4 regions of the Streptomyces sp. cmx-18-6 genome follow, and region 4 is predicted to be linked to each of the others. Evidence: riboswitches for the same ligand, from Rfam matches in the RefSeq annotation. Region 4 holds a riboswitch; each other region holds the start of a gene.
What was found. Region 4 has a riboswitch for cyclic di-AMP ahead of ACLJPL_RS21835 (transglycosylase family protein). Riboswitches for the same ligand answer to the same signal wherever they lie in the genome.
Positions count from the first base shown of each region.

Region 1: linked by a shared signal. The riboswitch ahead of ACLJPL_RS15540 (M23 family metallopeptidase) and the one ahead of ACLJPL_RS21835 (transglycosylase family protein) in region 4 are both predicted to bind cyclic di-AMP.
Region 2: linked by a shared signal. The riboswitch ahead of ACLJPL_RS09435 (peptidoglycan DD-metalloendopeptidase family protein) and the one ahead of ACLJPL_RS21835 (transglycosylase family protein) in region 4 are both predicted to bind cyclic di-AMP.
Region 3: linked by a shared signal. The riboswitch ahead of ACLJPL_RS26385 (transglycosylase SLT domain-containing protein) and the one ahead of ACLJPL_RS21835 (transglycosylase family protein) in region 4 are both predicted to bind cyclic di-AMP.

Region 1 covers NZ_JAEBEP010000006.1:20,300-27,362, reverse strand. The annotation lists gene ACLJPL_RS15580 (DEAD/DEAH box helicase) at 1-801, shown strand, start outside; tRNA gene ACLJPL_RS15575 (tRNA-Lys) at 1,114-1,187, shown strand; gene ACLJPL_RS15570 (DapH/DapD/GlmU-related protein) at 1,634-2,176, shown strand; partial or broken gene ACLJPL_RS15565 (alpha/beta fold hydrolase) at 2,314-2,676, opposite strand; gene ACLJPL_RS15560 (ABATE domain-containing protein) at 2,627-2,839, shown strand; tRNA gene ACLJPL_RS15555 (tRNA-Met) at 2,951-3,024, shown strand; gene ACLJPL_RS15550 (MerR family transcriptional regulator) at 3,140-3,898, shown strand; gene ACLJPL_RS15545 (PP2C family protein-serine/threonine phosphatase) at 4,040-5,317, shown strand; cyclic di-AMP (ydaO/yuaA leader) riboswitch at 5,528-5,680, shown strand; gene ACLJPL_RS15540 (M23 family metallopeptidase) at 5,692-6,741, shown strand; gene ACLJPL_RS15535 (aldo/keto reductase) at 6,955-7,063, shown strand, end outside.
Region 2 covers NZ_JAEBEP010000003.1:285,140-292,202, reverse strand. The annotation lists gene ACLJPL_RS09455 (aspartate aminotransferase family protein) at 1-746, shown strand, start outside; gene ACLJPL_RS09450 (helix-turn-helix domain-containing protein) at 806-1,414, shown strand; gene ACLJPL_RS09445 (DUF6126 family protein) at 1,458-1,634, shown strand; gene ACLJPL_RS09440 (tyrosine-protein phosphatase) at 1,721-2,533, opposite strand; cyclic di-AMP (ydaO/yuaA leader) riboswitch at 2,980-3,138, shown strand; gene ACLJPL_RS09435 (peptidoglycan DD-metalloendopeptidase family protein) at 3,142-4,131, shown strand; gene ACLJPL_RS09430 (SGNH/GDSL hydrolase family protein) at 4,294-5,121, shown strand; gene ACLJPL_RS09425 (STM4011 family radical SAM protein) at 5,126-6,043, opposite strand; gene ACLJPL_RS09420 (STM4012 family radical SAM protein) at 6,051-7,063, opposite strand, start outside.
Region 3 covers NZ_JAEBEP010000012.1:219,746-226,808, forward strand. The annotation lists gene ACLJPL_RS26375 (hypothetical protein) at 1-92, opposite strand, end outside; gene ACLJPL_RS26380 (DUF397 domain-containing protein) at 263-454, shown strand; gene ACLJPL_RS26385 (transglycosylase SLT domain-containing protein) at 559-1,395, opposite strand; cyclic di-AMP (ydaO/yuaA leader) riboswitch at 1,399-1,588, opposite strand; gene ACLJPL_RS26390 (FAD-dependent oxidoreductase) at 2,037-3,428, shown strand; gene ACLJPL_RS26395 (SpoIIE family protein phosphatase) at 3,487-6,135, opposite strand; gene ACLJPL_RS26400 (hypothetical protein) at 6,220-6,834, opposite strand; gene ACLJPL_RS26405 (helix-turn-helix domain-containing protein) at 7,018-7,063, shown strand, end outside.
Region 4 covers NZ_JAEBEP010000009.1:100,760-107,822, forward strand. The annotation lists gene ACLJPL_RS21815 (exopolyphosphatase) at 1-90, opposite strand, end outside; gene ACLJPL_RS21820 (DUF501 domain-containing protein) at 87-701, opposite strand; gene ACLJPL_RS21825 (FtsB family cell division protein) at 812-1,297, opposite strand; gene eno (phosphopyruvate hydratase) at 1,424-2,704, opposite strand; gene ACLJPL_RS21835 (transglycosylase family protein) at 3,102-3,818, opposite strand; cyclic di-AMP (ydaO/yuaA leader) riboswitch at 3,823-4,018, opposite strand; gene ACLJPL_RS21840 (transglycosylase family protein) at 4,310-5,422, opposite strand; gene ACLJPL_RS21845 (cytochrome P450 family protein) at 5,636-7,033, opposite strand.

The sequences.
Region 1 (7,063 bases), on a different contig from region 4:
CGTGCCGCGCGCGAGCGGGGCGACGACCCGGAGGCGGCGGTGGCCGAGGTCACCGCCGAGGCGGAGGCCGCCCTGGTGGCAGCCGTGTCCGTACCGGAGCAGCCGGCCGCCCGTGACGAGCAGCGCCGCGACGAGCGGGGCAACTACGAGCGCCGCGACAACCGCGGGGGCGACCGTGGCGGCTACCGCGGCGGCAGCAGCGACCGCCCTTCGGGTGGTTTCCGCTCCGGTGGCGGCGACCGTCGCGATGACCGTGGTGGCCGTCCCTTCGAGCGTCGTGACAACGACCGTCCGTCGTTCAACCGCGACCGTCGCGACGACCGTCCGTCCGGTGGTTTCCGCTCCGGCGGCAGCGACCGTCGCGATGACCGTGGTGGCCGTCCCTTCGAGCGTCGTGACAACGACCGTCCGTCGTTCAACCGCGACCGTCGCGACGACCGCCCCTCCGGTGGCTTCCGCTCCGGCGGCAGCGACCGCCCCTCGGGTGGTTTCCGCTCCGGCGGTGGCGACCGTCGTGACGACCGTGGTGGCCGTCCCTTCGAGCGTCGTGACAACGACCGTCCGTCGTTCAACCGCGACCGCCGCGACGACCGCCCCTCCGGTGGCTTCCGCTCCGGCGGCAGCGACCGCCCGTTCAACCGTGACCGCCGCGACGACCGCCCCGCGGGCGGCTTCCGCTCGGGCGGCGGCACCGACCGCCCGACCGGCCGTCGCGACGACCACCGCGGCGCCAACACCGGCACCAACACCGGTACCTTCGGCCGCCGCGACGACAAGCCGCGCTGGAAGCGCAACGGCTGACCACCACCGCCCAGCCGCTGACCAGCGGCTGAGCAGGTCCGCCTGACAGACCGGCAGGGCCCGTACGACACCGAACCGACTCGGTGCCGTACGGGCCCTGTTGCTGTTCCCCGGGACTCCTCCTGGGCTCCTCCGGGGCTTCGCCGGGACCTCTCCGGGCGTTCCCCGGGTGCCGCCGAGGTGCGCACCCAGGGCGCACCAAGGGCGCATCCCGGCGCGAAAGGGACGCGACGGGGGGCGTGACAGGGCCCGACACCGATACCGGATCGGCTGCCGGGATCGGGCGGGCTATGCTCGGGGGTGATGTTGCAGGGGCCGTTAGCTCAATTGGTCAGAGCAGCGGACTTTTAATCCGTTGGTTGTGGGTTCGAGTCCCACACGGCCTACCTTTGGACCCCAGGTCAGAGCGTTTCTCTGGTCTGGGGTTGCTGCTTGTTCGGGTTCGTTTCGGACAGCCGCTCCATGATCTCCGGGGCATAGTCCGTCGGGTCGTACCCGGGGAAGTGGTGGACGGGGTTCCCGCCGAGTTCCTCGCAGGCGGCGACCGCCCGTGGGCGGCGGTCACGGCCTGTCCGGTCTGTGAGAGCGCGCCGAACTCCTCGGCGGCCCGACTGGAGGCGGGCCCTCTGGGGAACGGCGGCTTTCGCCTCCGAGCCGTACTGCCGGAGCCGACGAGCACGGGGGACTCCGCCGAGAACTCCCGGGTGGGGGACGCTGATCCGTCGTGGACCGCACGTGCCGCGCGCTTCGTCGTGCGCCGCTGTGAACCGGTCCTCACCCGTGTCCGCCGCCCTGCCCCGCTCGCCGACCGAGGGAAAGAAGAGGTCGTGGCATGCCCGATGACCGCCTCATGCGTATCCACAGCCCCGAGTTCCGGGCCATGGCCGAAAGGGTCCTGCGGGCCACCGAGCTCACCTCGCGGCTGAACGTCCTGCCGTTCGAGGACGAGGCGGGAAAGGCGGAGCTGTTCGAGCGGATCCTCGGCAGGCCACTGCCGAGCAGGGTGACGGTCTATCCGCCCTTCTACACGGACCACGGCCTCCATCTGGACCTCGCCGAGCGGGTGTTCATCAACCAGAACTGCACGTTCCTGGATTACGCCGGCATCCGGCTCGGCGAGGGCGTGATGGTCGGTCCGAAGGCCACGTTCATCACCGTCGGTCATCCGGTCGATCCCGAGGAGCGGCGGGGATGGCTGAGCGGCGGGCCCATCGATGTGGCCGAGAACGTGTGGATCGGCGCCGGCGCTACGATCCTTCCCGGCGTCAGCATCGGCCGTGACGCCGTGGTCGCCGCCGGCGCGGTCGTGGCCGACGACGTGCCGCCCGCGAGCCTGGTGACCGGCGGGAAGGCGGCCGTCCGGCGGCAGTGGTGACGGTCGAGGAAGTCCGCGATCAGCGGGGCCACCGCTTCCGGATCGGCGGTGCCGCCCTCGTACTGGACGCGGGTGGCCGGCAGCGTCAGCAGGTCCCGTACGCGGTCCTCCGCGCCCGGCACGTCCGGGCGCAGGGCGATGAAGTCACGGGCCCCGTCCGACAGGCCCTGCTCATAGGCGTTGCCGTTCTGGACGACCAGGCCCGCGATCCACTCCGGGCGCCGGAGCGCCGGCCGGAAGCCGACCGGGGCGCCGAAGTCGAAGACGTACATCACCAAGCGGGTCAGCCCGAGCCGCTCCACGAAGCCCTCGGTGATGTCCGCGAGGCGGTCGAAGCTGTACGTGAAGTCCTCGGGGGCCTGGGTGTGGCCGAAGCCCGGGTAGTCCGGCGCGATCAGCCGGCGTCGAGCACCCCGGCGCGTCGGGACGGTCCGGGATCGACGAGCGGGGGTGCTCGACGCCGGCGATCTGGCGGCGGTCCACCGCGTACGCGAGCACATCGCCGCGGCCCTGTACGCCGCCCGGGACGGGGAGCCGCCCTCCCCGGAGGCTCTCGCGGGCATCAACCGGGCGCTGGCCGCCGCCCCGCGGGTCCCCGAGCTGGTCCGGGACGGTGCGGGGCTCGCGCTCGCCCCCCGGCGCGCTGACCCGCCGGCCCGCTGACCTGCGGAGGGCCGAGCGTGGGCCGAGCGGGTGCGGGCGAGGGCGAGGCGAGGGGCGGGCGGAAAAGTGGTCGGAGGCGCGTCCCGCATGGCGTAGAGTGATGTCTACCGACGCGGGGTGGAGCAGCTCGGTAGCTCGCTGGGCTCATAACCCAGAGGTCGCAGGTTCAAATCCTGTCCCCGCTACTGAAGATCCGGGCCCGGCACGCACAGCGTGCCGGGCCCGAGTCGTTTCCCGGCACGACCCGTGCGGATGTTCCGGCTTGACCTTGACGCAACGTAAAGATCTAGCGTTTCCGGCATGGAGTGGTCCATTCAGGAAATCGCCAGACAGGCCGGCACCACGAGCCGCACGCTCCGGCATTACGGAGACCTCGGCCTCCTCACGCCGAGCCGGGTCGGGAACAACGGTTACCGCTACTACGACCAGAACGCCCTGGTCCGGTTGCAGCGCATCCTGCTGCTGCGCGAGCTCGGGCTCTCGCTGCCCGCCATCAGGGACGTACTGGAGGGGCAGCGGGACACGGCCGTGGCGCTGCGGGCGCATCTGCGGCTGCTCGAACAGGAACAGGCGCGCATCGGGCGGCAGATCGCCTCGGTGCGGACCACTCTCCACAAGACGCAGGAGGGGATGGAACTCATGGCCGACGAAGTGTTCGACGGCTTCGACCACACCGCCCACGAGCGGGAGGTGACCGAGCGCTGGGGCCGCGAGGCGTACGAGAAGGGCGACCGGTGGTGGCGTTCGCTCGGGGAGGCCGGGAAGAAGGCGTTCCAGGACGAGCACGAGACCATCGCGCGGGACTGGGGGCGGGCCAGGGAGGCAGGGCTCGATGCCGGTGGTGACGAAGCGCAGGACATCGCGCGGCGGCACTGCGCGTGGCTGTCGACGAGCACGGCCCCGTCCGGCGGGCCGAGCCGGTCGTACGTGATCGGGCTCGGCGAGATGTATGTCGCCGATCCGCGCTACGGAAAGAACTACGATCGCTACGGAGACGGCACCGCCGCCTTCGTACGGGATGCGCTGACGATCTACGCGGAACACCGGCTCTCCGACTGACCGCCGAGGGCGCGGCGTTCCCCGCCGCTTCCCCCTATTCGGCCGATGACGAGTCGCGCACGGCGCGGCTCCGGGAAGCCTGGACGGGGCGCGGTACCGTCCGCAGCCGTGGCCGGACCGGGCAGGAGCACACAGGTGGGGATGGCGGATAAGGGGCGTGGACGCCTGAGCGGGAGCTTGGGCGTCCCGGGCCGCGGCATGTCCGGTTCCATGGGACGGGCGATGTCCGGCTCCGCGAGCCGTGCCCTGTCCGGTTCCGCCGGGCGGGGGCGGCCGGTGGTGGCCCGGAGCGCCGGTACGCGGCGGTTCGTCCGGCTGCTGCCGCTGCTCCTGATCGGCGGCGGGCTGCTCTTCGACTCGCTCGCCCCGCCCAACTTCACCGCCGTGCCCCTGTTCGTGGCCGCGCCGCTGATCGCCGCGCCGTTCTTCTCGCTCGCCAGCACGATCCGTACGGGTGTGGCCTCGGTCCTCTCCGTCATCGCGATGCGGCTCTCGGACGGGACGTCCACGCACGTCGTCCCGGTCATCGAGATGATCACGGTCCTCACCGCGGCGGCTCTGGCCCTCGTCATCAACGGGGTCGTGCGCCGCAGCAACGAGCAGCTGGCCTCGGCGCGGGTCATCGCGGAGACCGCCATGCGGGCCGTGCTGCCCACCCCGGCGGAGCGGATCGGCGGGCTCCAGGTGGCGGCGCGGTACGAGGCGGCGCAGGCGGACGAGTTCGTCGGCGGGGACCTCTTCGCGGTGGCCGACACCCCGTACGGCGTACGCCTGGTGGTCGGCGACGTACGCGGCAAGGGGCTGGACGCGGTGGAGGCCGTGGCGGTGATCATCGGGGCGTTCCGGGAGGCCGCCGAGCAGGAGCGGTCGCTGGAGGGCGTCGCGCAGCGGCTGGAGCGGGCGCTCGCGCGGGAGGGCACACGGCGGTACGGGCTGGACGCCATGGAGGGGTTCATCACCGCCGTACTGGCCGAGATCCCGCCCGGTTCGGCCTCGCTGCGGCTGGTCAACCGCGGGCACCCGGAGCCGATCCTGCTGCACGCGGACGGGGCCCTGGAGGTCCTCGCGCCGTCCGTGCCCGCGCTGCCGCTGGGGATGGACCTCGGGGTGTGGCCCGACCGGTCCGACGAGTGGGAGCTGCCCGCCGGTTCGACGCTGCTCGCCTTCACGGACGGGCTCTCCGAGGCGCGGGACGCGAACGGGGCCTTCTACGACCCGGCGGCCCGGCTGCGCGGCCGGATCTTCCCGGGGCCGGAGGAGCTGCTGTCGGCGCTCACCGACGACGTACGGCTGCACACCGGAGGGCGGTCCACGGACGACATGGCGCTGCTCGCGGTGAGCCGGCCGGCGGAGGGGCAGCCGGTGCGGCGGACCACGGTGAAGATCGTCGGACGGGGCGATGACACGGTGCGTGACTGAAGGGCATCGCTCCGCATAACATTTGACATACCGTCAGAAAAAGTAGTGTTGCCGAGCCACCGTCAAGTCGCCCGTTTCCACCCGCTTGTAGCCGGTAAGTCCGTGCCGGGGCCGTTAATGATCAACAGGAACGGCTTGGAATCGGGCCCGTCCGTCTATTAACGTTCGATAACGCAGCGCGGTCGTCCCAGCCGTCGTCAGAGACGGCGCCGTGCGCGAGCGCCGAATTCCGCAAGGAAACCGGGGAACCACCTACATGGGGTGAATCGGGCACCTGCGTCTCGTGAGAGGCGGAGGGGCCCGTAGGAGACCTTCCTGCTCCGAACCCGTCAGCTAACCCGGTAGGCGAGAAGGAAGGAAAGGAGTGCGCCCACGTGGCGTCCAACAAGCCTGCCCCTGAGGCCCCGTCACCCTTCAGTGTCGACACCTTCGGTGACGAGGAACGGACGTGGGAGGAGTGGAATCCCACCGAGGAGTCCATCCGTCCCGTGCGCGGCAGGCACCGCGTAGCCAAGCAGCGGGGGCTCGCCCGTAGCTCCACCGTCCTCGGGGTCGGCGTCATAGCGGCGGTCGGAGCGGGTGGCATGGCCACCGCTCAGGACAAGGCACCCGTCTCCATCTCTCTTCCCGATTCCTTCGTGGACAACCTCCCCGACGCCAAGTCCCTTCCCGGCGTCGGGTCCTTCATGTCCCAGGAGGCCGAGGCGGCCCCGGTCGTCGCCGCCTCCGCGCCGCTCACCACCGCGGGCATCACCACCGCCGAGGCCGAGCAGGGCACGACCGACGCGGGCGAGGCCCTGCGCGCCCGGATCCTCCAGCAGGCCGAGCAGCAGCAGGCCAGCGCGGACGCCGAGGCCAGGGCCGCCGAGGAGGCCGCCGCCGCCGAGAAGGCCGCCACCGAGGCGAAGAAGCAGCAGGACGAGGCCGAGGCCAAGGCCAAGGCGAAGATCGCCGCCGAGAAGAAGGCGGCGAAGGAGGCGGCGGCGAAGAAGGCCGAGGAAGAGCGCCTCGCCAAGCTCCGCGCCAGCTACACCCCGCCCACCTCCGCGTACACGCTCACCTCGACCTACGGCCAGTCCGGCGCGATGTGGTCCTCCGGCCAGCACACCGGCCTGGACTTCGCCGGGGCGGCCGGTTCGCCGCTCAAGGCCGTGCACGGCGGCACGATCACCTCGGCCGGCTGGTCCGGTTCGTACGGCTACCGCACCGTCCTCCAGCTCGATGACGGCACGGAGATCTGGTACGCCCACCAGTCCTCGATCGACGTCTCGGTCGGCCAGCGGGTCGACACCGGCGACACCATCGGCCGCATGGGCGCGACCGGCAACGTGACCGGCGTCCACCTCCACCTGGAGGTCCGCACCGCGGGCGGCTCGGCCATGGACCCGGCGGCGTGGCTGAACAGCAAGGGCCTGGGCGTCTGAGCCTGGCGGTCTGAGCCGCTTCACGCCCTCTCGTGCGCCCTCGCGGTTGTAGGCGCGCCCCCCGAACCCCGGCAGCCCTGACGCTCACCCCCCGACGTCAGGGCTGCCGGTCTGTCCGGGGACCGTATTCCAGGGCGGGGGCCAGGGTCAGGGCCGGGGTGCCGGGGGCAGGGTGAGGAATACCCGGCTCCGCCTCCGCCGTTGAACACGCACATGACTTCACTGCGTACGCTCGGCAGCTCCGACCTCCAGGTCTTCCCCCTCTCCCTCGGCGGCAACGTCTTCGGATGGACGGCGGACGAGGACCAGTCCTTCGCCGTCC
Region 2 (7,063 bases), on a different contig from region 4:
CGCCGCCCGGCTTCCTGCGCGAGGCCCAGGAGCTGCTGCACCGGCACAAGGCGCTCCTGATCGCCGACGAGGTGCAGAGCGGCCTGGGCAGGACCGGCGACTTCTACGCCTACCAGCACGAGGACGGGGTCGAGCCCGACCTCGTCTGCGTGGCCAAGGCGCTCTCCGGCGGCTACGTTCCGGTCGGCGCGACGCTCGGCAAGGACTGGATCTTCCGCAAGGTCTACTCCTCGATGGACCGGGTCCTCGTCCACTCCGCGAGCTTCGGCTCCAACGCCCAGGCCATGGCGGCGGGGCTCGCGGTGCTGACGGTGATGGAGGACGAGGAGACCGTGGCCAACGCCCGGCGCACCGGTGATCTGCTGCGGGAGCGGCTGTCGGCGCTGGTCGACCGCTACGAGCTGCTGCACGAGGTGCGCGGGCGCGGGCTGATGATCGGCATCGAGTTCGGCCGGCCCTCCTCGCTGAAGCTCCGCAGCCGCTGGACCATGCTCCAGGCGGCCCGCAAGGGGCTCTTCGCGCAGATGGTCGTGGTGCCGCTGCTCCAGAAGCACCGCATCCTCACCCAGGTCTCCGGCGACCACCTGGAAGTGATCAAGCTCATTCCGCCGCTGATCATCGGGGAGGCGGAGGTGGACCGCTTCGTGGCGGCGTTCACCGAGGTCATGGACGACGCGCACAGCGGCGGCGGCCTGATGTGGGACTTCGGCCGGACCCTGGTCAAGCAGGCCGTGGCCAACCGCTGACTTTTTGCCTCTCGGGCAATTTATTTGCCCGAGAGGAAAGTTCCTGGCCCAATGGAGGCATGAACCCTCCGGACGATGGGGCGGCCGACGAGCTCCCCGGCGTCGCACCCCGACTGCGCGATCTGCGCCGCGGGCGCGGTCTCACCCTGGAGACCGCGGCCCAGCGGGCCGGACTCTCCCCGGCCCACCTCTCCCGGCTGGAGACCGGCCGCAGGCAGCCCTCGCTGCCCATGCTGCTCGGCCTGGCCCGCATCTACGGTACGACGGTATCCGAGCTGCTCGGCGAGAAGCCGCCCGAGCGGGAGGCGGTCATCCGGGGCGGCCCCTTCGAGGGGGCCGAGGCGGACGGCTGGATGTACCGGCGGGCCGGCGGCTCCGGCCGTGCGATGCAGGCGCTGAGGGTGCGTGTCCCGTACGGCGCCCAGGGCGATCTGGTGCGCGTCCACCCCGGTGAGGAGTGGCTGTACGTCCTGGTCGGGCGGCTGCGGGTCGCGCTGGGGGAGACCGTGCACGATCTGGAACCCGGCGACAGCGCCCACTTCGACTCGCTGACCCCGCACCGCATCGCGGCCCTGGACCGGAGCGGGGCGGAGCTGCTCTTCGTCCACTCCCTGCTCCAGAGCCCCGCGGCCGAGCTGTGCCTCGGCAACGCCCTCCACGCGCGCTGACCCATTCGCTTCACCGGTCGCGAGGCCGGCAGAGAGGACCGTCATGTCCGATTCCGAGCACTACGACCCGCTGACGCCGAGGCGGCCGAAGGCTGCGCAGGACTCGCAGGAGCGCCGGATGCCGCGCGGTCTGGTGATCCGGCTCTTCGCCTATCTGGTGGTCGGCCATGTGATCGCGGCCTTCCTCTACCTGCTCTTCATGGTGGCGGGCGCGGAATGATCGCCGGGCCGATCCCTCCGCGCTGATCCCTCGGCCTTGAGCCCTCAGCCCTGAGCCTTCAGCCCTGGTTTCTCGGCTTTGGTTCTTCAGCCTTGGTCGAGCAGTCGCTCGCGCAGTCGCTCCCGGGTCTCGGGGGAGACGTTCAGTCCCTCCGTCAGGTAGCGGTCCGTCGTGCCCCAGGTCTCGTCGATGGCCGTGAACGCCGCCGCGAGGTACTCCGACCGGGCCCCGAAGAGCGGGTTCAGGAGCTCCATCACCTCGGCGGACATCCCGATCTCGGACATGTCCGACCGCTTCACCTTGTACCGGCGGTGGAGGTCGTTGGACTTGAGGTAGTCCGTCTCGATCGCCTCGCGCTCCACTCCGACCGCCAGCAGCGAGACCGCGATCGACAGCCCCGCCCGGTCCTTGCCCGCCGCGCAGTGCATCAGGGCCGGCACGCTGTCCTCGGCCAGGGCGTGCAGCACCCGGCTGTGCTCGGCGGTGCGGTCCACGATGGTCGACCGGTACATGTGGACCATGCGCTCGACGCCCTTGCCGTTCGCCAGGACCGAGCGCAGCTGCTCGATGTTCCCGTCGCGCACCAGCCGCCAGAACTCGGCCCCATCGGCGGGGTCGGAGAGCGGAATGCTGACATTGCGGACACCGCTGAGCTCGATGTCGAACCCGTCGAGCCGGTGGTCGGCGGAGTTGCGGAAGTCGAAGACCGTGTGCAGCCCGAGGCCGCCGAGGAAGGCCGCGTCCTCGGCGGTGGCGTGCGCCAGATGGCCGCTGCGGTAGAGCCGGCCGAAAGCGGTGCTGCGCCCGTCCGCCGTGGGGAGCCCGCCCACGTCGCGGAAGTTGCGGACTCCGGTCAGTGCGGTCTCTGTCGGCGGGACCTGCGGCACCTGCTGCGTCACGGGGGCTCCTGGGGTCTTCGGTGGCGGCGCGGCTCTCCGGCGAGGGCGCTCCCGTGACGATACGACATCGATTCCCCGGAAAATCATCACGGTTGACGAGCGCCGACCCGGCCGTCCACGGAGCCTGTGCTGATGGGGCGTCAGTGAGGACTCTCGCGGCATGTCCGTATTGGTGTATTTCTCAGAACATGCCCCGCTTATGGGTGAGATGGGATTCGACAGGTGAGCGGGATCATATCCGTGACGGTCCGTGGCGATGACCGTCCGACCGTTTCCCGGGATCCGCACGGAAAGCCAAGATCCGTAATCCACGGAGTGTGACGGGAAATCCCCGGCGCAATTGAATCGATGATTCCGCAAGGCAACCGACGGCTTGTTCCTGTCGTCCTGACTCGTTTACGGTCACCGTCAATCCGGGCGGACCGCCTAATCCTGCCGCCGACCGGAATTCGCACCCACCCACTCACGCGTGGCAGGAGCGGGGGAACCAGGTAAGCCGCCGGCCCGGAGAGATCCGGACCGGCTCGGGGTGAAGTCGCCACGGCGACCGGGCATCTCCAGCCCGAACCCGACAGCTCACCTCGCAGGCGCCGGAGAGGAACTTCCCCATGCCCGCAAAGGGTAAGCACCGTCGTATCAAGTCCGGCCCGATCCACCGCGGCGTCCTCGCCGCGGGCACCGGCGGCGCCGTACTCGCCCTCCCGCTGATCGGCGCCACCGGCGCGCACGCGGCGGAGAAGGCGGCCCCCGCCGCCAAGCCCGCGGCGGCCTCGCCGGCCGCGGCGCACACCGCGCCGCAGTCCGCGCCCGCCACGGCGAAGACCTCCCCGAAGACGTACTCCGTCGTCTCCGGCGACTACCTGGCGAAGATCGCGACCGAGCACCAGGTCAAGGGCGGCTGGCAGAAGCTGTACCAGGACAACCGCTCGGCGGTCGGCGAGAACCCCAGCCTGATCTTCCCGGGCATGAAGCTCACCATCGGCGCCAAGGCGTCCGGCTCCACCGCTCCTTCGGAGGCCGGGAAGCCGGAGGCCAAGAAGGCCGCCCCGGCTCCCAAGGCCGCCCCGAAGAAGGCCGCGCCGGCCCCCAAGGCCGCGCCGAAGGAAGCCCCCAAGGGCGACACCATCTCGGCGGACGACTCCGAGGGCTCCGGCGCCTCCGCGCAGACCGGCTCGTCCGAGGCGACCGGCTCCGGCTGGACCGCCCCGCTGGCCAACGCCAACGTCACCACCCAGTACCGCGCTTCCGGCTCCAGCTGGTCCAGCGGCTACCACACCGGCTCGGACTTCCAGGCCGCCTCCGGCACCCCGATCCACGCCATCGGCCCGGGCACCGTGGTCTCGGCCGGCTGGAGCGGTTCGTACGGCAACGAGGTCGTCATCCGGCACGAGGACGGCATGTACTCCCAGTACGCCCACCAGTCCTCGCTGAGCGTCTCCGCCGGCCAGACCGTCACCGGCGGCCAGCAGATCGGCCTCTCCGGCTCCACCGGCAACTCCACCGGCCCGCACCTCCACTTCGAGGTCCGCACCGGCCCGGGCTACGGCTCGGACGTCGACCCGATCGCCTACCTGCGCGGGCACGGCGTCTCCCTCTGATCCGAGGGGCGTAAGAAGTGATCGAGGGGCGGTGCGCGGCGGCGCACCGCCCCTCCACTTATTCCGGCTTTACCGAAATCTGACCGGGTGGTCTATCTCACCTCCCGTCAACCCCGTATTACGGTCGCGTAGGTCACATTGAACGGTGCAGGATATGCGCTTGTGGCAGACGATTCGAGAACCCAGCAGCAGAACATCATCGGGTCGTACGCGGCGATCGGGGACAGTTTCACCGAAGGCGTCGGAGATCCCGGCCCCGATGGAGCCTTCGTCGGCTGGGCGGACCGGTTCGCGGTTCTGCTCGCCGACCGGCTCCCGGCCCCCGACGCGGCGACGAACCCGGACGAGACCCGGCACGGCGATTTCCGTTACGCCAATCTCGCCGTACGCGGACGCCTCCTCGACCAGATCGTCCAGGAGCAGCTCCCCCGCGCCAAGGAACTGGCCCCCGACCTGGTCAGCTTCTGCGCGGGCGGCAACGACATCATCCGGCCCGGCGCCGACCCCGACGATCTGGCCGAGCGCTTCGAGCGGGCCGTCGCGGACCTGACCAACGCGGTCGGCACGGTCATGGTCACCACCGGCTTCGACACCCGGGGCGTTCCGGTGCTGCGCCACATGCGCGGCAAGATCGCCACGTACAACGTCCACCTCCGGGCGATCGCGGACCGCTACCACTGCCCGGTGCTGGACCTGTGGTCGCTGCGCTCCGTCCAGGACCGGCGCGCCTGGGACGCCGACCGGCTCCACCTGTCGCCCGAGGGCCACACCCGGGTCGCGCTGCGCGCCGCCCAGGTCCTCGGCCACGACGTGCCGGCCGACCCGGACCAGCCCTGGCCGCCCCAGGCCCAGCGCCGCCCGTTCGACGAGCGGCGCGACAACATCCAGTGGGCGCGGGAGTACCTGGTGCCGTGGATCGGCCGGCGGCTGCGCGGCGAATCGTCCGGCGACCACGTCGAGGCGAAGCGCCCGGACCTGCTGCCGCTGTAGCCCGTCACGGCTCCAGCAGAGGCAGCGTACGCCTGGCCGGGCTCGGCCCCACGAGCCCGGCAGGCGGCGGTCCCGCGCCGGGCGCAGCCGGTATCCGCTCCAGCACACCGCCCGCGAACACGTCGTACATCGGCAGCGTCTCCAGGTGCACATAGCCGATATGGCAGTCGCACACGGCGAGCGGACAGGCCCGCGGCCCGAGCGCCCGGCGGTAGCTGCCGTCGTAGAGGTTGCCCAGCTCGGCCTTGACGAAGTGGCAGCGCCGCACCGTGCCGTCGCCGTCCACCGAGACCACCGACTCACCCGTCCGGCACGGCAGCCCGGCCGAGCGGTGCGGATGCCGGCTGTAGGGGAAGAGCGGGTCCAGCTCCGTCCACCGCTCCGCCTCCGCGTCGGTGTACGTATGCCCCTCCGCCGCGTTCACCCAGAGGTAGACCTCGTCGGGGAGCGCCGCCCGCAGCCGCCGCGCCTCGTCGAGGTGCGCGTCGAACCCCACCACGCCCACGCTGTAGCGGATCCCGCGCGCCGACAGCTCCCGGCACTTGCCGAGGAACCGCTCGTACGGCGTCTGCCCCGGGTGGTACGTGCACCAGAGGGCGACGCGTTCCGGATCGGCGGCGGCGAGCCACTCCGTGCGGCCGCTGAGGTTCGTCTGGATGGCCACCCGGCCGATGTGGGGCAGGTGGGACAGCTCGGTCAGCGCCCGCCGGTACCAGGAGCGCACCAGCCCCTCGCCCCACGGGGTGAACAGCACGGAGAGCCGGTCGCCGGTCTGCGCCGCCGCCCACCCGGCGAACCGCTCCAGCGCCTCCCGGTCCGCCGTCAACTGCGCCCGGGTGTCCCGCCGCTTGGCGAACGGGCAGTACGGGCAGTCGTAGTCGCACGAGGCCAGCGGGCCCCGGTACAGGATCGTCAGGTCCATGACCCGCTCACTTCCGCTCGTACGCGGCCATCGCGGCCCGCACCCCGGGGGAGAACAGCGCCGGGCCCAGGGCGTCGGAGTGGGCCAGGCCCAGCGGGGACAGCCGCAGCAGCCCGACCGGCGCGCCCGCGTCCAGCCAGCCCAGGGCGGCGAAGCGCTCCAGCTCGGCGGGGAAGTCCTCGCGGGGGTCCGTGCCGAAGCGGGCGCGGTAGTCGTCCACGGGCAGCCCCGCCGCCTGGAGCAGCGACTGGAGGAGATGACGCCTGCGGGCCTCGGCCGCGTCGACGTACCGGCCGACCTCGGCCCGGGAGAAGTCCTCGGCGGCGGTGAACCCGTCGATGATGGAGCGGATCTCCCGCATGTCCACCGCGTAGTCGAAGGAGTAGTGCAGGGCGGCGGTGTAGGAGCGGGCCCCGCAGCCCAGGCCGATCATCCCGTCGGTCTGGCAGGCGTAGTCCTCGGGGCCCTCCCGCGACGCGCTCGGGGCGTCGGCGCGGCGGAACATCCGCATCGACACCTGCTCGTAGCCCTGCGCCAGCAGATGGTCGCGGCCCACGGCGTACAACCGGAGCCGCTGCTCGTCCCAGGCGGCCTGCTCCAGGGCCTCCGCCTCCGGGCCGCTCGCCATCCCGCCCAGCCGGTGCAGGCCGGTCAGCGGGCGGACGTACAGCGGGTAGAGGTACAGCTCCTCGGGCCGCCAGGCCAGCGCCGCGTCCAGCGAGGCGAGCCAGGTGCGCTCGGTCTGGCCGTCGATGCCGTAGATCAGGTCGATGTTCAGCACCGGTATCCGGGCGTCCCGGATCCGGCCGAGCGCCGCCTCCACCTCGGCCCGGCGCTGCGGCCGGACGGCGGCCCGCGCCTCGGCCTCCACGAAGCTCTGCACACCGATGCTGACCCGGGTCGTGCCCCGGTCGGCCAGCACCGCGAGCCGGTCGGCGGTCGCCGTGGAGGGGGACGTCTCCACCGACAGCGGCACCGCGCGCAGGTCCGCGCCCATGCGCTTCTCCGCGATGTCGCAGA
Region 3 (7,063 bases), on a different contig from region 4:
GCCTCCTGCCGGGTGGACGTCTCACCGATCCGGCCGCTGTAGGCGGCGATCAGCGCGCTGAGCAAGGCCCGCGCGCGCTCGTAGGAGTCCATTTCCGCTGCCGTCCACGGTGAAGACCGTGCGCCGCTCGACATCATCCGCCCCCGTGCATGATCACTCTGAAGTGTGCCAACAGACCTTACTTCCAGCGCCTGTTGATCCTATACTCGCACAGACGTGATCAGGTCGGCCCGCATGTGCACCACCACCAGGAAGGCCCCTCATGCCTCTTCCGCCGAACGCATGGCACAGGAGCAGCTACAGCGGTGACTTCGAGGACGCCTGCGTGGAGGCCCAGGCCCGACCGGACCTCGAAGGCGTGTCGGTCCGGGACTCCAAGGACCGCCGCCGCCTCCCGCTGACCGTCTCCGCGGCGGCCTGGCGCGACTTCCTCTCCGGACAACGGCAGAGGTGAACCTCCTCTCCGGACGATGGCAGAGGTGAGGTGAGCGCGGCATGCCGAAGGGGCCCCGGACCAGAGGATGGTCCGGGGCCCCTCGGGGTGCCGCGTACGGGAGATCAGTACGCGCCGAAGACGTTGTCGATCGAGCCGTAGCGGTCCGCGGCGTAGTTGCACGCGGCGGTGATGTTGGCGACCGGGTCGTAGCTGTCGGTCGAGGTGCCGGGCACGTGGTACGCCTGGAACGTCGGGTCGATGACCTGGAGCAGGCCCTTGGACGGGGTGCCCTTGACCGCGTTGGAGTCCCAGTTGTTGATCGCGTTCGGGTTGCCCGAGGACTCGCGGATGATGTTGCGGTGGATGCCCTCGTAGCTGCCGGGGATGCCGCGCTCGGCCATGATCGCCAGCGACTCCTTGATCCAGCCGTCGAGGTCGTTCGTGTACGTGGTGGGCGCGGCGGCAGCCGGGGCGGCCTTCGCCACGGGGGCGGCGGCGGTGCGCTCGGAGCGGTCGGCGCGCTTCGTCGTCGCGGAGCGGTCGGCGGACGGGGAAGCCTTGCCCGCCTTGGCGTCTGACGGAGCGCCAGCGGCCTTCGCGCCGATGGTCAGCGTGATACCCGGGTGAATAAGGTGCGGGTTCTCCCCGATGGCCTTCCGGTTGTTCTCGTACAGCTTCTTCCAGCCGCCGCTGACGGAATGCTCGCGGGCGATCTTGGAAAGCGTTTCGCCGGCCGCCACGGAATGCTCGGCGGACGCGGCCTTCGTCACGGAATTCACCTGGGCGCTCACGGAAACCGGAGCCACGGCCTTTTCGGCGGCGGAGTGCGCGGGTGCGGCGGAGGCGGTGGCGGCGCCGAGCAGCGGGAGGGCCAGAACGGCTCCGCCCGTGGTCACCGCGGCGATGCCGCGGCTCAGCGAGACGGACTTGGTACGGCGGTGCTTACCCTGTGCGGGCATGGGGAATTTCCTCTCCGGCGCCTACGAGGTGAGCTGTCGGGTTCAGACGGGAGATGTCTGGCCGCATGGCATGCGACTTCACCCCGAGCCGGTCCGGATAGCGGATCGGCGGCTTACCTGGGTCCCCCGCTCCTGCCGTGCGTGAGTGGGTTTCGGATTCCCGGACGGCGGCAGGATTCGGCGTTCCATCCGGATTGACCGTGACCGTAGGCGAAAAGGACCGGGCAGAACAAGCCCTGCAATTCCGGATCATCTTTTTCCGCAAGATCGAAAAAAGGAATTCCCGGACGCGCCCGTTCCGTCGCACTGTCAACTTTCTTGGCGCAGAAGGGAACCGAACCCTCCGCATACGCGTCCGCGCCTTCGGACGTGACGCTCACCACTCCGTGCGGGAGTGACCGAAATGCGAGGCCCCAAAAGCCTCAAGCCAATCAATAGCCCCTTTATGGAAGAGACGACCAAAAGATATAAATCGCCCATATCTCCGCCGAGAAACGGACTTTTCGGGCGGCTCCCCAGGGCCGCTCCAGCGCCCCGCGAGACCTTGGCTTACCGTGTGGGGGGAGACGAGTAAGCCAAGCCTTACCTCCGACGTACGCTGTAACCCGCCCGCGTCCGCCCGCCTTAAGGATCACCACGCCATGACACGCCCCGTCCGCGTCGCCATTGTCGGAGCCGGCCCTGCCGGTATCTACGCTGCGGACGCGCTGCTCAAATCCGAGGTCTGCCAGGACCCGGGTGTCTCCATCGACCTGTTCGAGCGCATGCCCGCGCCCTTCGGGCTGATCCGCTACGGCGTGGCGCCCGACCACCCCCGGATCAAGGGCATCGTCAAGGCGCTGCACCAGGTGCTGGACAAGCCGCAGATCCGCCTCTTCGGCAATGTCAGCTACCCGCACGACATCGGCCTGGACGACCTGCGGTCCTTCTACGACGCCGTGATCTTCTCCACCGGCGCGGAGGCGGACCGGGCGCTGGACATCCCGGGCATCGAGCTGGACGGCTCCTACGGCGCGGCCGAGTTCGTCTCCTGGTACGACGGCCACCCCGAGGTCCCGCGCACCTGGCCGCTCACCGCGGAGAAGGTCGCCGTCCTCGGCGTCGGCAACGTGGCGCTGGACGTGGCCCGGGTCCTGGCCAAGACGGCGGACGAGCTGCTGCCGACCGAGATCCCGGACAACGTGTACCAGGGCCTCAAGGCGAACAAGGCACTGGAGGTGCACGTGTTCGGGCGGCGTGGCCCGGCGCAGGCGAAGTTCAGCCCGATGGAGCTGCGGGAGCTGGACCACTCCCCCAACATCGAGGTCATCGTCAACCCCGAGGACATCGACTACGACGAGGGCTCCATCGCCACCCGGCGGGAGAACAAGCAGGCCAACATGGTCGCGCAGACCCTGGAGAACTGGGCGATCCGCGACGTCGGCGACCGCCCGCACAAGCTGTTCCTGCACTTCTTCGAGTCCCCGGTCGAGATCGTCGGCGAGGACGGCAAGGTCGTCGCGCTGCGCACCGAGCGCACCGAGCTGGACGGCACCGGCAACGTCCGGGGCACCGGCACGTTCACCGACTGGGACATGCAGAGCGTCTACCGCGCCGTGGGCTACTACTCGGAGGAGCTGCCCAAGCTGCCCTTCGACGTGGGCTCCGGCACCGTCCCGCACGAGGCGGGACGCGTCATCGCCGGGGGCGAGCACATGGCCTCCGTCTATGTCACGGGCTGGATCAAGCGCGGCCCGATCGGCCTGATCGGTCACACCAAGGGCGACGCCAACGAGACGGTCGCCTGTGTCCTGGAGGACCGCGCGGCCGGCCGTCTGGCCGAGCCGGCGACGCCCGCCCCGGAGGCCGTCGAAGCCTTCCTGGAGAGCCGGAACGTCCGCTACACGACCTGGGAGGGCTGGCACAAGCTGGACGCCCACGAGCAGGCGCTCGGCGTCGCGCAGGGCCGTGAGCGGATCAAGGTCGTGGAGCGCGAGGGCATGCTCGACGCGTCCGGCGCCTTCGTCCCGGCCGAGCGGCGCCCCGAGAGCTGATCCGATCAGCCCTCCGAAGGCTGATCGGAGCGGCCCTCCCGAGGGCTGATCAGGACCGTCACCCGTCGGGCCGGGCCCGGGGCGCGCTCGCCGTGCCGCCAGCACCCGGCCCCGGCCTTTGACCTGCACCCGGACCCGGCCCGCGGAACGTCCGCCACAGGCCCGGCGGGGCGGCGTCGCGGGAGAGCGGCGGCGGCTTCCGGGGGATGTGCGTCCAGCGGGCCGCGAGCAGGAGCGCGATGTCGTCGGGGCGGTCGGTGGCCTGCCTGGCCTCCCCGATCACCCGGTTCGCCGTCTCGGACAGCGGGACCGAGCCGACCCCGGCGATCGTGGCGCGCAGCCGTTCGATGCCCTCGTCGATGTCGGTCCCGGGTCGTTCGATGAGCCCGTCCGTGAACAGGGCGAGCACCGCCCCCGGGTCAAGCCGCAGCTCGGTGACCGGGTAGGTCGCCTGGCCGTCGATGCCGAGCACGATGCCGCCGGGCAGGTCCAGCACCTCGGTCCGGCCGTCCGGATGCCGCAGCACCGGCTGCGGGTGCCCGGCGCGCACGGCACGGGCGCGCCCCGTGACCGGGTCGAGGACGATGTAGCAGCAACTGGCGAACTGTCCCGGGTCCAGATCGATGAGCAGTCGGTTCGTGCCGCTCATCACCTCCTGCGGGTCGTGGTTGCTGAGCGCGAACGCCCGTACCGCACTGCGCAGTTGCCCCATGGTCGCGGCCGCCGCCACACCGTGCCCCTGGACGTCGCCGATGACCAGGGCGAGTTCGTGGCCGGTCTCGATGACGTCGTACCAGTCGCCGCCCACCTCCATGTGCTGGGTGCCGGAGAGATAGCGCCCCAGGGTGTCGACGCCGTCCACCTCCGGCAGCCGGTGCGGCAGCAGGGCGTCCTGGAGCCCACGGGCGAGGGCCGACTCGCTGTCGTACCGCTGGGCGCGTTGCAGGGCCTGGGCGATGAGCCCGGCGAGGGCGGTCAGGACCGTGCGCTCCTCCGGGCTGAAGCCCCGGGGCCGGTCGAAGCCGAGGATGCACGAGCCGACCGGCCGCCCGGAGGCGATCAGGGGCAGGAAGGCGCGCGCCCCGACGTCGGCGTCCATCGGGATGCCCGGATAGGCGTCCGCCAGACGCTGCATGGACTCGAAGAAGATCGGGCGGCCGGTGGTCAGGGTCTCCACCCCGGGGATGCTGACGTCGAGCCCGACCCCGTCGAAGCGGTCGAGGAACCCCTTGGGGAACCCCGTCTCCCAGGCGAGGTGGAGGTGACGCTCGCTCAGCAGGTAGATGGCGAGCTGCCGGCCGCCGAACGCGGGCAGCAGCTCCTCGGTGACCACGGCGGAGACCTGACGGGCCGTGACCGCCTCGGTGAGGGCGATGGCCAGGGCCACCGGGCGGTACAGCGCGGAGGACCGGTCGGCGGAGGAGCCGATGCCGAGGCCCGGCGAGGTGACGGAGCCGGGGGCGTACGCCGGCTGTTCGGTGGCCTGGAACACGGCGCTGAGCCCGTCGTGGCCCGGGTACAGGGAGACCGAGAGCCAGAGCGACGGGGCCCGCCGGGCGAGGAAGTGCACGGGTTCGTCGGAGATCAGGGCGGCCCGGTAGTGGTCCTCGTACGCCGGATGCCCGAACCACGGCAGGACCTCCCACACGACCCGGCCGACGAGCTCCGCCCGGGAGTGGCCCAGCAGCTCCTCCGCGAGCCCGTTGGCGTACGTGATCCGCCCGATCCGGTCCAGCGAGACGATCCCCCGGGGCAGCCGGTCCGCCGCCTCCGCGACGACGGGGCCCGCGCCGAGGTCGACCACGAAACCGGTCAGATGGCTCGCGCCGCCCTGCCCGTCCGGGTGGGTCCAGCGGCCGGAGAGCTCCAGCAGGTGGTACCTCCCGTCCGGGCCGCGCAGCCGCATCCGGCGGACCACCGGATCGGCCGACTCCACCGCCTGCCGGGCCAGCGCCCACAGCCCGTACACGTCTTCCGGCACGAGGCGCTCCGCGAGGGCGTCGACGGTGCCGGGGAACTCCGCCGGCTCCGTACCGAAGATCGCGCACAGGTCGTCGTCCGCGGTGAGGGCCCCGGAGTGGAGGTCCCAGTCGAAGCGGCCGACCCGCACCGGCGGCGCGGGCGCGGCCGGCAGCTGTACGGGGATCGGCTCGCCCTCCCAGACGACGGGCAGGCCCCGGGACTCCAGGTCGGCCAGCGCGGCCCCGAGGCGCGTGCCCAGACGCAGCAGCCGCTCCCCGTCCGCGGGAGCGACCTGCTCGCCCGGGGTGGCGGGCCGCAGGACGACCAGCACCCCCATGGACCCGGCGGGGCCGGTGATCGGGACCCACAGCGAGCCGAACGGGAACGGCAGCCCCGCCATCAGCTGCGGGAAGCGCCGCATGGCCTCCTCCGCGTCGGCCAGCAGCACGGGCCGCCCCGTGCGGTACGCCTCGGACACGGGGAACGGCCGGTTCACGTGCATCCGCCACCAGGGCCGGAACAGCTGCCCCGGCAGCCCGGCGAGCACGGCGAGGCGCAGCAGCCCGGGCGTGCCGGTGCGGAGGTAGACGCCGCCCGCGTAGCCCCCGGCCGACTCGACGGCGCTGACGACCCCCTGCGCGAGTACGAGGGACAGCTCGTCCGGTACTCGGCCGCTGTCGTCTCCCCCGGCCGGCGCCCCGCTGCCGGGGGACGGGGTGGGCCGGGTCGCATCGTGCCGGGTCACACAGCCAGCATGCTCCCCGCCGAGGGGGCCGCGCACATCGGCGGACCGGCCGGGGGCCGCTCCGGCCGGTCCGCCGTCCGTGTCTCAGTGCAGCTTGGCGACGGCGACGCCGGTGGTCTTCTTGAACCCCTTCAGCGGTGCGCCGGCCAGATCTCCCAGCTGCCCCCACTCCAGGACGGTGACCGTCCGCCCGTCCCGGCCCACCGACCAGAGGGCGATGTCGGTGGAGCCGATCTCCGGGTAGGACGTGTCGACGCTGTAGACGTACGCGCCCTCCTCCACGTTCACCCGCCCGTGGTATCGGCTCGTCCCCTCGAGGCCGGGATCCTGCTCCTTCAGCCGGTCCAGGCAGCTCGCGAGGCCGGCCCGGAGCTTGGCGGTGAGGGCCTTGGCCTTGGCCTCGGTGGGGGCGACCGTGTTCGTCTGACGGGCCCCGGTGTCGAGCTCGGTGCGGAAGTCCCGGTGCCGGGTGCCGGCGGCCGGGGTGATTCCTGCGGTGCACACGGAACCGTACTCGGGCAGCCCCTTGCGTACCGGACCGGCGGTCCAGGGGGTGAGGGAGGCGGGCCACTGGCCGGCGGAGAGGAACTTGGGGGCGGCGGGCGCGGCCGCCGCCGGTGCGGTGGACAGGGCGGTGACGGCCAGGCCCGTGGCCGCGGCGGCCACGAGTGCGGTGCGGACGGTGCGGGTGGTGCGCATGGATGAACTCCCCGTTCGGATGGCCGAGCAGATCGGTCCGGCGGATCGGCCGGATGGACGGCTCGGAGGAATCGGTCTGGTGGATCGATCGGGTGGAACGGCACCAGCGTGGGGCGGGCGCACCGGCGGCGACAAGCACGACACGGGATCCCGCCGGCACGGAACCGTCCCACCCCGACTGACGTGGGTGTTCTCAGCGGGGTGGAACGCGCCCCGGGACGGCCGGGGG
Region 4 (7,063 bases):
CTCGGTGAAGGAGCCGGTGGCGGGGTCCACGTCGGCGACGAGGAGCCGGATCGAGTTCGTACCGCAGTCGACGGCGGCCACCCGGATCATGAGCCCTGCCCTTCCGCGGGACCGTCGACCGGGCGGAAGCCGAAGTAGCCCCCGTCGCTCTCGGCCACCGTCCACCCGTCGTCCTCGCTCGGGGCCACGCACGGCGTGACGCACGGGCCCTTGGCCCACCACTCGGGCAGCATCGCGATGGCCTCGTCGCCCAGCGGGTTCACCCCGGGACCGGCGGCCAGCGAGTGGCCGACCAGGACGTGCAGGCACTTCACCCGGTCCGGCATGCCGCCCGCGCTCGGGAAGCCCTCCAGGACCTCGATGGCGTCACGCCGGGCGATGTAGTCCTCGTGCGCGGCCCGGTAGGCGGCGGCCAGCTCCGGGTCGGTCTCCAGACGGGCCGTCATCTCCTTCATGACCCCGTTCGCCTCCAGCGTGCCGATCGCCGAGGCCGCCCGGGGGCAGGTCAGGTAGTACGTCGTCGGGAACGGCGTGCCGTCCTCCAGACGCGGCTGGGTCTCCACCACGTCCGGGTTGCCGCACGGACAGCGGTGCGCGATGGCCCGCAGGCCGCGCGGCGGACGGCCGAGCTGCTGCTCGAACGCGGCGATGTCCGCGTCGGTGGGCTTGGTGGACTCGGTCTGCGGAGGGGGCGTTTCCATGCCTGCCTGGTTCTGTTCGAGAGGGTTCGGAAGCTCGGAGGACTCGAAGGATTCGAGGGCGTACGAAGGTGGGGACGTACGGGGCGCGTACCAGGGTGCGGTGACCGGCGTCAGTCCCGGTCGCCGGCGTCGCGGTCGGCGCTGTCCACACCGTCCCAGAGGTTCGCGTGCCAGGGGCGGTCGCTCGCGCCCGGCTCCCCGCGACGGTCCTTCGCCGCGTCCGGGTCGGCCACGGTGTAACCGGTCTCCCCGGGGAGCACGTAATGGAGGTGCTGGCGGGCCAGGCGCATGATGTACGCGTCGTCCTGGAGCCGCGCCTTTTCGTCCCGCAGCTCCTCGGTGCGCCGCTCCGCCTGCTGCGAGAGCCGCTCCTGCTCGGCGATCTCGTCGCGCTGGGAGACGTACTGCCGCATCGGGTAGGCGAGCGCCAGCACCAGTGAGCAGACCACCAGCGCCAGGAAGGCGGCCCGGCCGGTGAGCCGGGAGCGGCGGGCCTGGCGGCGGTTCTGGGAGCGGTACACGCGGGCGGCGGTCTGCTCGCCGAGCAGTCGCAGCCTGGTCGCGGTGGAGAACCGGTCGCGGTCCTTCCCGGCCATGTCTCCCGCCTCCCCATTACGCACATCCGTCCCCGCACACGGTACGGGACCGAGTGCGGGGACGGACGGAGGCTATGCCCCCGGGCCGGGGGCGGGCCTCCGGGATCAGGCCCGGAAGCGGCCGGGTCAGCCCTTGAAGCGCGGGAAGGCCGAGCGGCCCGCGTACACCGCGGCGTCGTCGAGGATCTCCTCGATGCGCAGCAGCTGGTTGTACTTGGCGACGCGGTCCGAGCGGGCCGGGGCGCCGGTCTTGATCTGGCCGCAGTTCACCGCGACCGCGAGGTCGGCGATGGTGACGTCCTCGGTCTCGCCGGAGCGGTGCGACATCATGCACTTGAAGCCGTTGCGCTGGGCCAGCTCGACGGCGTCCAGGGTCTCGGTCAGCGAACCGATCTGGTTCACCTTCACCAGCAGGGCGTTGGCGGAGCCCTCCTCGATGCCGCGGGCCAGACGCTCCGGGTTGGTGACGAAGAGGTCGTCGCCGACGATCTGGACCTTGGCGCCGATGCGGTCGGTGATGACCTTCCAGCCGGCCCAGTCGTCCTCGTACAGCGGGTCCTCGATGGAGACCAGCGGGTACGCGGAGACGAGCTCCTCGTAGTACTCGGTCATCTCGGCGGCCGAGCGGGACTTGCCCTCGAACTCGTAGACGCCGTCCTTGTAGAACTCGGACGCGGCGACGTCGAGCGCGAGCGCGACATCACGGCCCGGGACGTAACCGGCTTCCTTGATGGCCTCGACGATGAGGTCCAGGGCGGCGCGGTTGGAGTCCAGGTTCGGGGCGAAGCCGCCCTCGTCGCCGAGTCCGGTGGACAGGCCCTTGGTCTTGAGGACCTTCTTGAGCGTGTGGTAGATCTCCGCACCCCAGCGCAGGGCCTCGGAGAAGGACTCCGCGCCGATCGGCGCGATCATGAACTCCTGGATGTCCACGTTGGAGTCGGCGTGCGAGCCGCCGTTCAGGATGTTCATCATCGGAACGGGCAGCAGGTGCGCGTTCGGGCCGCCGAGGTAGCGGAAGAGCGGCAGGTCGGACGCCTCGGAGGCGGCGTGCGCGACGGCGAGCGAGACGCCGAGGATGGCGTTCGCGCCGAGCGATGCCTTGTTCTCGGTGGCGTCCAGGTCGAACATCGCCTGGTCGATGAGGCGCTGCTCGGTGGCGTCGTACCCGACGAGCTCCGGGCCGATCTGCTCGATGACGGCCAGGACGGCCTTCTCGACGCCCTTGCCCTGGTAGCGGTTGGGGTCACCGTCGCGAAGCTCAACAGCCTCGAACGCACCGGTGGAGGCGCCGGACGGAACGGCAGCACGGCCCGTGCTGCCGTCGTCGAGGCCGACCTCGACCTCGACCGTGGGGTTGCCCCGGGAGTCGAGGATTTCCCTGGCTACGACGACGTCGATGGACGGCACGAGGCATCTCCTTCTGGGATATGACACTGGTTGTGCAGGGTCACTGCGGTCACGGTGGCCTTGCGACACGAGCCTAACCGGCCCGGCCTCCTCAGTCGGCCGACCGCCCGTCTCCTGGGACGAAAAAGGACCCAAGGGCCTGCATCACGGGGCAAAACTCCAGAAATCTACTGGGTGGTAACAAGCCCTGACGACAAGAGGTGAACGAATCCCCCACGGGAGACGTGTCGGCCCGGGAGATACCCCGGCCACGGGAGACGCCCCGCCCCCGGGGGATACCCCGGCCACGGGAGATACCCCGGCCCGGCGCGCATCGGGGGGAGAGCGCGCCGGGCCGGGGAGCCGTGCGAGGGAGGGTGCCGCCGGACCCCCTCCCTCCGGGGAGGAGAGCCGGCTGTTACTTCAGGTGGAGCTGCTGACCCGGGAAGATCAGGTCCGCGTCCTTGACGATGTCGTCGTTGAGCTCGAACAGCTTGCTCCAGCCGCCCTTGACGCCTTCCTTCTGAGCGATCTTGCTCAGGGTGTCGCCGGACTCGACCTTGTACTCGCCGTCGCCCTTCTGGACCTTCTCGCCGGTCGGGGTGGTGACGGTCTTCTTGGAGCTCTCGGCCTTCGGGGCCGCCGGGGCGCTGCGCTGCTCGCTGCGCGTGGTGGGCTGCTCGGCCTTGCGCTCGGGCTGCGCCTGCTCGGGCTTGCTCTGCGACTGGCCGGAGCCGGTGTTCACGCCCGGGTCCACACCGTCGTTGGTGAGGCCGCCGGCGCCGGCGCAGGCCCAGGCGCCCGGACCCTGAAGGTCGAGGAGCTTCTCGGCGGTGGCGATCTGCTGGTCCTTGGAGGCCAGGTCGGCGCGCGAGGCGTACTGCGTACCACCGGCGGCGGCCCAGCTGGACTGGGAGAACTGCAGCCCGCCGTAGTAGCCGTTGCCGGTGTTGATGGACCAGTTGCCGCCGGACTCGCACTGGGCGACGGCGTCCCAGGTCTCGACGGAGGCGGCGGAAGCGCTGGTCGCGCCCATCAGCGGCACCGCGACGGCGGCACCGGTGACGCCCGCCAGGGTGGCGAGACGGACGGCCTTGGACGGGCGGCGGTGCTTGCCCTTGCTGTTAAGCAGCATGGAACGATCTCCTCACCGACGCCTACGAGGTGAGCTGTCGGGTTCGGGCTGATGAGTTGCCCGGCCGTGCGACCTTGCGCACGACTTCACCCCGAGCCGGTCCCGTACGTCCCGTCCGAAGTCTTCCGACTTCGACGAGGCCCGTCCGGACCCGGCGGCCTACCTGGGTCCCCCGCTCCTGCCTACGGCGCTTTACGCGTCTGTTCCCTTCGGCCGCCGGCAGGATTCGGCGTGACGGTCGTCGGGGCCCGCGGTGCGAGCGGTTCCGACCGTAAACACAGGCAACCCCCATATTCAAAGATGGACATACTAGTCTAATTGGCGCTTACTTGCTCACCCTGACGGACCGTTTCCGCAGGTCGGAGCGGATCAACGCCGAGCGGGCGGACGCGACACGCCAGTTGAAGCAAAGAGACCCATGTCTCACTTACGCATAAGTGGACATAGGTCCCTGAACTACCCGCGATTTCGGGGTGTTTTCCCGAATTGGATCAGTTGGCCGCAGGCTCCTCGACGCGCTCCCCGGCACCTTCCGAAGCGCCCTGCTCCAGCCCCAGATCCAGGCTCTGGCCGGGCAGGATCAGGTCCGGGTCGGAGCCCAGGAGGTCCTTGTTGGCCTCGTACAGACCGGACCAGCCCTGGGGAAGTTCCTGTGCGTCAGCAATCGCCCAGAGGTTGTCCCCGGGCTGCACGGTGTAGCCGCCCGCGGTGACCGCGCCGCCGTCCCGCGCGTCACCCTCACCCCGCGAGGCGCGCCGGCCGGACTCCCGGGGGCCGTCCTCACGACCCGCCGCACCGGCCTCCTCGGGAGCCGGGGCACCCCGGTGCTTGCCGCCGCTGCGGTCGCCCTTCGAGGCGTCAGGGGCGGAGGTGGAGGGCTGCGAGGCGTCGGGGGACTCGAAGGAGCCGGTCTTCCCGGCCCCGCCGGTCTTGCCGGTGGCGGGCGAAGGGGAGGGCTTCGCGGAGGGGTCGGCGCCGCCGCCCTCACCTTCCTCCTCCCCCGCGCCGGTCTTGCCCGCTTCACCGACCTTGCCCGACTTGCCGGTCTTGCCACCCTTGCCCGTCTCGCCCTGAGCCTCGCCGGAACCCTCGGATTCACCCTTTTCATCCGCTTCGTCCGCTTCGTCCGCTTCGTCCGCTTCGTCCGCTTCGTCCGCCGGGGCGGTCGTCGCGTCCTGGCCCGGGTCGGCGGAGGGCCCGGTACCGGGGTCGACGCCGGGCAGACTGCCGTCCACCGCGAGGCCCGAGATCACCGCGCAGCCCGGCCACGCCTGCGGCCCCTGGTCGCCCAGGACCTTCTCGGCGACGGCTATCTGCTGCGAGCGGCTGGCGAGGTCGGCCCGGTCCGCGAAGGCGGTGCCGCCGTACGCCGACCAGGTCTCCTGCGAGAACTGGAGCCCGCCGTAGTAGCCGTTACCGAGGTCGGCACTCCACATGCCGCCGCTCTCGCACTCCGCGACCCGGTCCCAGGTGGTGGCGTCGGCGGCGTGCGCGCCGGATGCGCCGAGAAGGGGGATGGCGATGGCCGAACCGGTCACGCCTGCGGCGACGACGATGGCGGGTGCCTGACGAGGGCGGCGGTGTCTGCCGTTCGCGGAGCCCATGGGTTTGCCTTCCGTGCGACTGACAAGCAGGAACTGATGAGCAGCTGTTCAGGTACTGACGTGCAGTAACCGACAAGCGGCACATGCCGTGCGTAAAGCTGTTGCGCAAGTGACGGACGGGCCACCGGTGAACAGCGGCCGACGCGTCGAACCGTGAACCTAGCGGGACTCGAACGCATGTCACAAGTCGATGCAGCGCAGATCACGTGAAAGTCACAGAGGTGACAGCGTGTCACTTTCACCCAGGCGACGCCCCGGCTCGAACTCCACCGGCAACGTGCGCAATCCCCGCATGATGAGCCCGCCGCGCCAGCGCAAATCAGCGGCTTCCCCTGCAAGTCGCAGCCCGGGAAGACGTCTCAGCAACGTCGCCACCGCGGCCTGGCCCTCCAGACGCGCGAGCGGCGCTCCCAAGCAGTAGTGGATGCCGTGACCGTAACCGAGATGCTGATTGTCACCCCGAGCAAGGTCGAGGACATCCGGTTCCGCGAACCGTTCCGGGTCCCGGTCGGCCGCCGCCAGCACCACCAGCACCGGGTCCCCGGCCGCGATCTCCTGCCCGCCGAGCGTCAGCGCCTCGGTGGCGTACCGCCAGGTCGCGAGCTCCACCGGGCCGTCGAACCGGAGCAGTTCCTCGATTCCGGTGGCCAGCAGCGCGCTCTCCCCCGCCTCCAGGGAAGCCTCCAGCAGGGCGCGCTGCTCCGGGTGGCGCAGCAGGGCGTACGTGCCGTTGCCGATCAGGTTCACGGTCGTCTCGAAGCCGGCGAAGAGGAGGATGAACGCCATCGCCGCGGCCTCGTTCTCCGTGAGGTGCTCGCCGTGGTCACTGGCCCGGATCAGCCCGGAGATCAGGTCGTCGCCCGGGTTCTCCCTTTTACGGTGGATGAGTTCGGCGAGATAGCCGCGCATCTTCTTCACCGACCGGGCCACCCCGCCGCGCGGCCCGCCGCCGTGGCGGATCATCATGCCCGCCCAGTCCCGGAAGTCGTCCTGGTCCTCGCGCGGGACGCCGAGCAGGTCGCAGATGGCGTAGATGGGGAGCGGAAAGGCGAAGTCGTGGATCAGGTCCGCCTTCCCCTCCTCGATGAAGCGGTCGATGAGCTGGTCCGTCAGCTCCTGCACGCGGGGCGCGAACTCCGCGACCCGGCGCGGGGTGAACGCCTTGGACACGAGCCGGCGCAGCCGGGTGTGGTCCGGCGGGTCGATGTTGAGCAGATGCGTCATCAGCTCCGCCTTGCGCTCCCCCGGGATGCCCGTCTTCCCCTTGGCGGCGGCCGACCCGGAGTGGTTCGCCGGGTTCTTGGAGAGCCGCGCGTCGGCAAGCGCCTGCTTGGCGTCCCCGTACCGGGTCACGAGCCACGCCTCGACCCCGCTGGGCAGCGCGGTGCGGTGCACGGGACTGTGCTCGCGGAGCCAGGCGTAGGCGGGGTAGGGGTCGGTGGCGAACTCCCAGGTGAAGAGTTCGGGGGCGGGGGCGCTCCCCTTCGCGGCGTCGGAGGACGCGTCGGCGCTGTGCGGGCAGGCGGGGGCCGGGGCGTCGGCGGGAGAGGTGTCGTGGGGGCGGACGGGGGGCGGGGCGTCGGCGGGGCGGTCGGGCAGGCTGTCGTTCACCCCTCGACGCTATCGGCCGCGCCGCCCCGC